Regions from separate parts of the Rhodococcus sp. FW305-130 genome, predicted to be linked through region 1. Evidence: riboswitches for the same ligand, from Rfam matches in the RefSeq annotation. Region 1 holds a riboswitch; each other region holds the start of a gene.
The links. Region 1 has a riboswitch for cobalamin ahead of AC3WQS_RS10685 (CbtB domain-containing protein). Riboswitches for the same ligand answer to the same signal wherever they lie in the genome.
Positions count from the first base shown of each region.

Region 1 (2,260 bases):
CCGAGAACAGCGTGATCCTCGAAGACGGTACGGAATTGCCTGCCGACGTGGTGGTCTACGCGACCGGCTACGGCTCGATGAACGGCTGGGTGGCGGATCTGATCGGCCAGGACACCGCCGACAAGGTCGGCAAGGTGTGGGGCCTGGGCTCGAATACCACCAAGGATCCGGGACCGTGGGAAGGCGAGCAGCGCAACATGTGGAAGCCGACGCAGCAGGAAGCGCTGTGGTTCCACGGAGGCAATCTGCACCAGTCGCGCCACTACTCGCTGTACTTGGCGTTGCAGTTGAAGGCGCGCTACGAGGGCATCCCGACGCCGGTGTACGGACTGCAGGAAGTGCATCATCTGAGCTGAAATAGAACTGCTGTGCGCCTTTATTAACCGCCCGCGGTTAATAAAGGCGCACAGCAGGATCAGCGAAGGGCGTACTTCTTTGCTACTTCGGTGTTCTTGGTCGCGCGCTCGGTGAGGAAGGCGAATGCCAACCCGAGTACGAGCCAGAGCGTCGCCTGCGTAGCGAGCGAGGAAAGTCGGAACTCCCACAGCAGAGTTGCCGGGAAGTCCTCGCCCACCTCGTTGATGCCGGGAAGCGAGACGTAACCGATCGTGGCGATCACCAGGAACGCAGCCACCGGAGCAGCGATGCGCACGCTGAGGAACTCGTGCCCGGAAACTGCCTTTGCCGCCGCTGCTGCCGCGGTGACGGACAGTAGCCCGAGAATCACGGCGGCCAGCCACAGCAGTGTGCGCTGGTTGATGGTGTCGGGATCTCCGACGGCCGGCGGATTGGCCGGGTACTTGAAGAAGGGCACGGCCTCGATGGCCAGCCAACCACCGACGGCGATGGTGATCGCCAACAACGGCCCGGACATTCCGGTGAGTCGTCGAGCGTAATTGGCAACGACCGAGAAGATCGCCCCGAGTGCCAGTCCGGCCAGCGCTGTGGCCAGGAACAGCCCGGCGCGCTGCCCGTCGCGGCTCACCAGTGGTTCTTCTTCGTCACCGTGCGAATGCCCAGCGGCTTCGCCGGCAACCTCACCGGTGGCGCTGTTGGCTTCTTCGATCGCAATGGCGGCATTGACGTGCGGTTCACCCAGCACGAATGCAACTCCGCCGGCAAGGATGCCTGCGATCAAACCAGCCAACAAACCACGAATGAGAAGCTTCGTGAAATTGTCGACTAGTGGCACGGCAGGCCCATCAAGTGTCGACCGTCGTGCATCAATTCATGCATGTACATGCCGGTGCGAGAGATAGCGCCCTGGTCGAATCCGACCAGGTAGAGAGCGAGCATCGCGAACAGAACTACTGCAGCGGCGAGGAAAGCAAGACGAGTCGAATCGATCGACGTATCGGGAGAATAGGCGAGAGCCATCGAAGCCTCCTGGGATTTTCGCGTCCCCTAGGTCCATGCGATGGCCGAAGTGTCTGGCTGTCGAAATAGTCGTGCCGAAAAAGGCACTTCACCTCGAATTACAGTGGCGCGACCGCTCCGGGCTTTCACCGGATTCCTGTCGGACCATCGCGTTTACATGCGAACTTTTGCACTACTGCCCGCACCGTGTCAACGCGTAAGCCGAGATGACCGTCGATTGTGCCCGCCAAGGCGGGCACAATCGTTCTAGATCAGCTCTTTGCGGCGACGTCCAGAACAACTTCGAACTCGAGCAACGACGCACCCGAAGCGACGGGCTTCGCACGCTCGCCGGAATGGGCTTCGCGGGCAGGGCCGTCACGCCAATCGGCGAACGCCTGCTCGGACTCCCACTGCGTCACCACGAAGTAGCGGCTCTCACCTGCGGTGGGGCGGAGGAGTTGGAATCCGAGAAAGCCCGGGGAGTTCTCGACTGCATGAGCGCGTGCTGCGAAGCGCTTCTCCAGTTCGGGGCCGGCGCCCTCGGGGACCTCGATTGCATTGATCTTCACGACTGCCATGCAAGCGACATTACCCGCGCACCTTCACCGCGTACCGTGACACTCGTGTTGCATGACGAAGGTGGAACAGGACAACCGATTCTGTTGTTGCACGGCCTCATGGGCAGCTCGAGGACGTGGCGACGCCAGGTGCCCTGGATCCGCGAGTTCGGCCACGTCTACACGTTCGACGCCGCCGGTCACGGCCGGCCCGCGCCGTCAGAGCTGACCACCGAGGCATTCGTCGACGACCTGGCATCTGCCGTTGCGTCCATCGAGGAGCCGATGATCGTGATCGGCCATTCGATGGGGGCTCTGCACGCGTGGTGCTTCGCCGCATCGCA
Region 1 covers NZ_JBYTAP010000003.1:141,704-143,963, forward strand. The annotation lists gene AC3WQS_RS10675 (flavin-containing monooxygenase) at 1-356, shown strand, start outside; gene AC3WQS_RS10680 (CbtA family protein) at 416-1,192, opposite strand; gene AC3WQS_RS10685 (CbtB domain-containing protein) at 1,183-1,377, opposite strand; cobalamin riboswitch at 1,403-1,541, opposite strand; gene mhuD (mycobilin-forming heme oxygenase MhuD) at 1,629-1,937, opposite strand; gene AC3WQS_RS10695 (alpha/beta fold hydrolase) at 1,983-2,260, shown strand, end outside.

Region 2 (2,260 bases), on a different contig from region 1:
CAGCGCATCGCCGTCCTTGGCCGCCAGGCCGGGAACTGCGTCAGGACCGTCGACCGGACCGAGGTCGTAACCGGCAGAACGCATTTCGGTGAGCAGATCGATTGCGCTCGCCGGAGTGTCGAGGCCGACGGCGTTGCCGATACGGGCGTGCTTGGTCGGGTACGCCGAGAGCATCAGAGCAACGCGACGCTGGGTGGTCGGAATGTGACGAAGCTTGCCGTGACGGACGGCGATACCGGCGACACGGGCAGCGCGCTCGACATCGGGGACGTACGTGGACAGCCCGTCGGAGTCGATTTCCTTGAAGGAGAAAGGGACGGTGATGATGCGACCGTCGAACTCCGGCACCGCGACCTGCGTCGCGACGTCGAGAGGCGACAGTCCGTCGTCGTTCTCGTCCCAGGTGGCGCGGCTACTGGTCAGGCACAGCCCCTGCAGGATCGGGACGTCGAGTGCAGCGAGTGCGGCGACGTCCCAGGCTTCGTCGTCCCCACCAGCGGACGCGGTGGCGGGCTTGGTGCCGCCGGCAGCAAGAACTGTCACGACCATGGCGTCGGCGCGGCGGAGCGTGCTCAGAAGTTCGGCTTCTGCGGTTCGCAGAGATGCGCAGTAGATCGGGAGCGCGGTGCCACCGGCCTCGGCGACCGCGTCGCACAACGCCTGGATATACCGGGTGTTTCCGGCCAAATGCTGGGCGCGGTAGTACAGAACTGCGATGACCGGACCGCTCGCCGAGTCGAGATCGGGCGAGAAATCAGCGATGCCCCAGGAAGGCAGGTGAGCCGGCGGCTCGAAACCGTGGCCGGTGAGCAGGACGGTGTCGGAGAGGAAGTGGTGCAGCTGTGCCAGATTCTGTGTGCCACCCTCAGCCAGGTAGTTGTGCGCCTCGGCAGCAACACCGGCGGAGACCGTCGAGCACTCCATGAGGTCGGCATCCGGCGCGTGCTCGCCGCCGAGAACGACTACGGGGAGTCCGGAGGCGAGGACCATCTCCAAGCCGTCTTCCCAGCTGCGACGGCTGCCAAGGATACGAACGATCACGAGGTCGACGCCGTCGAGCAAGGGCGGCAAGTCCTCCGAGACCAGCAAGCGTGAGGGGTTGGCCCAGCGATAGGAGACGCCGTCGCCGGCTTCCTGGCTGGCGCGGGCGCTCAGCAGATCGGTATCGGACGTGGAGAGCAGAAGAATCACGGGTGAAGCCTTCCTGGGGTTTCGCGCCCCGTGGCACAGATCTGTCATCGACGGCGGTTGAGGGTCTGACTCGTGTTTCCGAGCGGAAACACGTCCCGCTCGAGCAACACTCACAGTGGCGCGACCGCACCGGACTTTCACCGGTTTCCTCAACTGCCGTCACTGGTGGTGGTGATGCTACCGGTCCGCAGAAGGCACTCATGACAGGTCGTACCCTGGAGCCATGCCCACGGACCGTTCACAGCCAGACGCGTGCCCGGGTGCACTGCAAGTTCACCACGCCGCCGACGGCGCACTGGCACGCGTGCGCCTACCCGGCGGACTCCTCACCCCGGTCCAATTGCAGACGCTCGCCGACGCAGCGCGCGATCTCGGCAACGGGCAGATGGAACTCACCTCGAGGGGCAACGTCCAACTGCGCTCGGTCTCGGACCCCGAAGCCTTCGCAGCGCGAATCGCGTCGGCCGGTCTGCTGCCGTCCGCGACGCACGAGCGAGTGCGCAACATCCTCGCGTCCCCACTGTCCGGCCGTATCGGGGGCGTCGCCGACATTCGTGAACTGGTCCACCGTCTCGATTCGGCGATCCAAGCGGATCACGCATTGGCGGATCTGCCAGGGCGAACCCTGTTCACCCTCGACGACGGGCGCGGAGACATCACCGGGCTACGGGGCGATTTCGGACTCCATGCGCGCAGCGCCACCGAGCATTCACTGGTGCTCGCCGGTCACCACACCACTCATCTCGTCCAGGCGGACGACGCCGTCGAATTGCTCCTCGAGGCGGCTCGATCATTCCTCGACGTCCGCGACAAGCACTGGCGCCTGGCCGAGGTTCCGGACGGTATCGAACGCACCCTCGAGCAGCTGGGTCTGAGCGCCGAGTCCACCGGTGCGGCGGACCTCACGCCGGATGCACGGCCCACCATCGGCTGGCTCGAGCAGCGCGACGGGACCGTAGCCCTGGGCGGAGGCTTGCGATTCGGGCTGCTGGACGCTCGGCTGGCCGAGTTCCTGGCCGCCGTCGACAAGCCCGTTGTCGTGACGCCGTGGCGATCGGTGCACATCTTC
Region 2 covers NZ_JBYTAP010000006.1:380,278-382,537, forward strand. The annotation lists gene cobN (cobaltochelatase subunit CobN) at 1-1,191, opposite strand, end outside; cobalamin riboswitch at 1,231-1,363, opposite strand; gene cobG (precorrin-3B synthase) at 1,415-2,260, shown strand, end outside.
Region 2: another riboswitch for cobalamin. It lies ahead of cobN (cobaltochelatase subunit CobN); the one in region 1 lies ahead of AC3WQS_RS10685 (CbtB domain-containing protein).

Region 3 (2,260 bases), on a different contig from region 1:
TGAATCCCGCACCCGACGAAACTCCGAGCAGATACGGGTCGGCAAGAGGATTCCGTGTGACAGCCTGAGCAACAGCACCCGACATCGCCAAGGAAGCACCCACGACCGCAGCCGTGAGTGCACGTGGCAGGCGGGAGTCGATCACGATCGACTCCCGCGCCGCGGTCCACCACGTTTCGAAAGTCCCTGGCGCCAAACGGGCTCCGACTATCGCCCAGACGTCACCGACGGGAATGCGAACCGATCCCAAGGAGACGGCCAACCCCAGGACGATCGCCAAGGCGACCGCCAAGCCGACAAGTAGGGCGCCGTACCCGTAACGCGTGCGGGTCACTTCGCCGCGTCAGCGCCCGGATGGAAGGCCGTCGCGATGGTCTGTGCCGAACGCACCAACCGTGAACTCTCGAACAGGTCCGCGAGAGGAACCACGACGAACCGGTTCTGCTGCACAGCAGGGGTGGTCGCCATCAACGGCTGGGCACGGAGGAAGTCGATCTTCTGCTCGGCCGTCTTGTCGCCGTAGTCGATGACCACGATCGCCTGGGGTGCACGCTCGGCAACAGCTTCCCACGATGCGTCGATGTAGGGCTTTGTCCCTTCGGCGAAGATGTTCGAGACACCGGAGTATTCCGCGACCAATTGACCGACGCCGACTCCGCCGATAGTCGTCGGAACCTGGTCACCACTGTCGTAGAAGAAGGTCGGTACCGGCGCCGCGTCCCCGACCGAAGCGCGGACGGAATCGAGACCATCGCTGATCTCCTCTGCGACCTCGCGGGCGGAATCTTCAACGCCCAGGACTCGACCGAGTTGCGTGTAGTCGTTCTCGAGCAATCCGATGTCGGGGAAACCGGTGCCACAGTATTCCGAGAAGAGGAAGGTGTTGATTCCGCGCTCGCCGAAAGCGTCTCGGGAACGGCCCTGCTTCTCGTTGAAGGCACTGGTCATTCCTCCGACCACGAAGTCCGGATCGACGTCGAGAACCTGCTCCATGCTGGGGAACGTATCGGAGAGGCTGGGAATCTTGTTGAATGCATCGGCGGTCTCCGCAGTTGGCGGATTGTCGCTGTACGCCCGACCGACGATCCGGTCACCCGCACCGATTTCGATGAGCACCTCGGTGACATGCCCGTTCAAAGACACGATGCGCTGCGGCGGCGAGTCGAAGGTCATCTCTCGATCGCAGTTGGTCACGGACACAGGCTGTGCGAAGGATTCCGCAGCAGACGCGGACTCTGATTCCTGGCCTTTGGAACAACCTGCCGAAACCAAGGCGACCGCGATGAGAACAGCGGCGGCGCGGGACGGGGAGAACTGAAGTGACACGGGGACCTCGTAAGGGCTCTGAGCCACGAATGAGAATCCGACAGACAACTCCGCCCGCACACTGATACTCGGCCAGAGCTCCTGCTGGACTTCCTTTTCGTAGACCACGACGAATGGATGTCGCACACCGCGCGGTGGGTAATCGGGCTTGCCGACGCTCGGTGACTACCGAGAATCGACCTACCGTTGCGGGTCAGCGCCGGATTCGGACCGGCTTCCCCCACACACGTGGCTTGCAAGTGCTTCGAGCAGTATGCATGACGTTTCCGATTCAAGACCAAACGCCCACTACAGTCGATCTGGCCAGACGCCCCCACACACCGGAGTTGATACATGACACGCTGGGCCCAAACCGTCGTCGCCCGGAAATGGTGGGTACTGAGCCTCGCGGTTCTGATAGTTCTCATCAGTGGGGTGTGGGGACTCGGAGTGTTCGGCAAGCTCAGCCAGGGCGGCTTCATCGATCCGGGCAGCGACTCCGCGAAGGTTGCGGACATCATCGAAGACAATCTCGGGCCGCAGACCCCGGACATCATCGCGATCTACTCACCCACCGACGGTAAGACCCTCGACGACATCGGGCCGGCAGTAACGGCCGCCGTCGACCAGTTCAAAACGGAAGTGCCGACCGCGTCGGTGAAGTCGTATTGGGGAACAGACGCCGCGGCCAAGGCCAGCCTGCTCTCGAACGACGGATCCATGGCGGCCGTTGCGATCACGTTGGCACCGGACTCGGGCGTCACACCGGCCACTTTCGCCGATCTCTTGCCGAAGCTCGAAGTTGAAGGTGCCGAGGCACAATTCGCGGGCAATACCGTCGTCGGCGTTGCCTTCAACACCAAGCTGGAGAAAGACCTGGTGGTCGCCGAAGCCATCGCCATTCCGATCACTCTGGTGCTGCTGGTCTTCATCTTCGGCGGCATCGTCGCTGCGG
Region 3 covers NZ_JBYTAP010000002.1:119,308-121,567, reverse strand. The annotation lists gene AC3WQS_RS06670 (FecCD family ABC transporter permease) at 1-334, opposite strand, end outside; gene AC3WQS_RS06665 (ABC transporter substrate-binding protein) at 331-1,326, opposite strand; cobalamin riboswitch at 1,443-1,590, opposite strand; gene AC3WQS_RS06660 (MMPL family transporter) at 1,660-2,260, shown strand, end outside.
Region 3: another riboswitch for cobalamin. It lies ahead of AC3WQS_RS06665 (ABC transporter substrate-binding protein); the one in region 1 lies ahead of AC3WQS_RS10685 (CbtB domain-containing protein).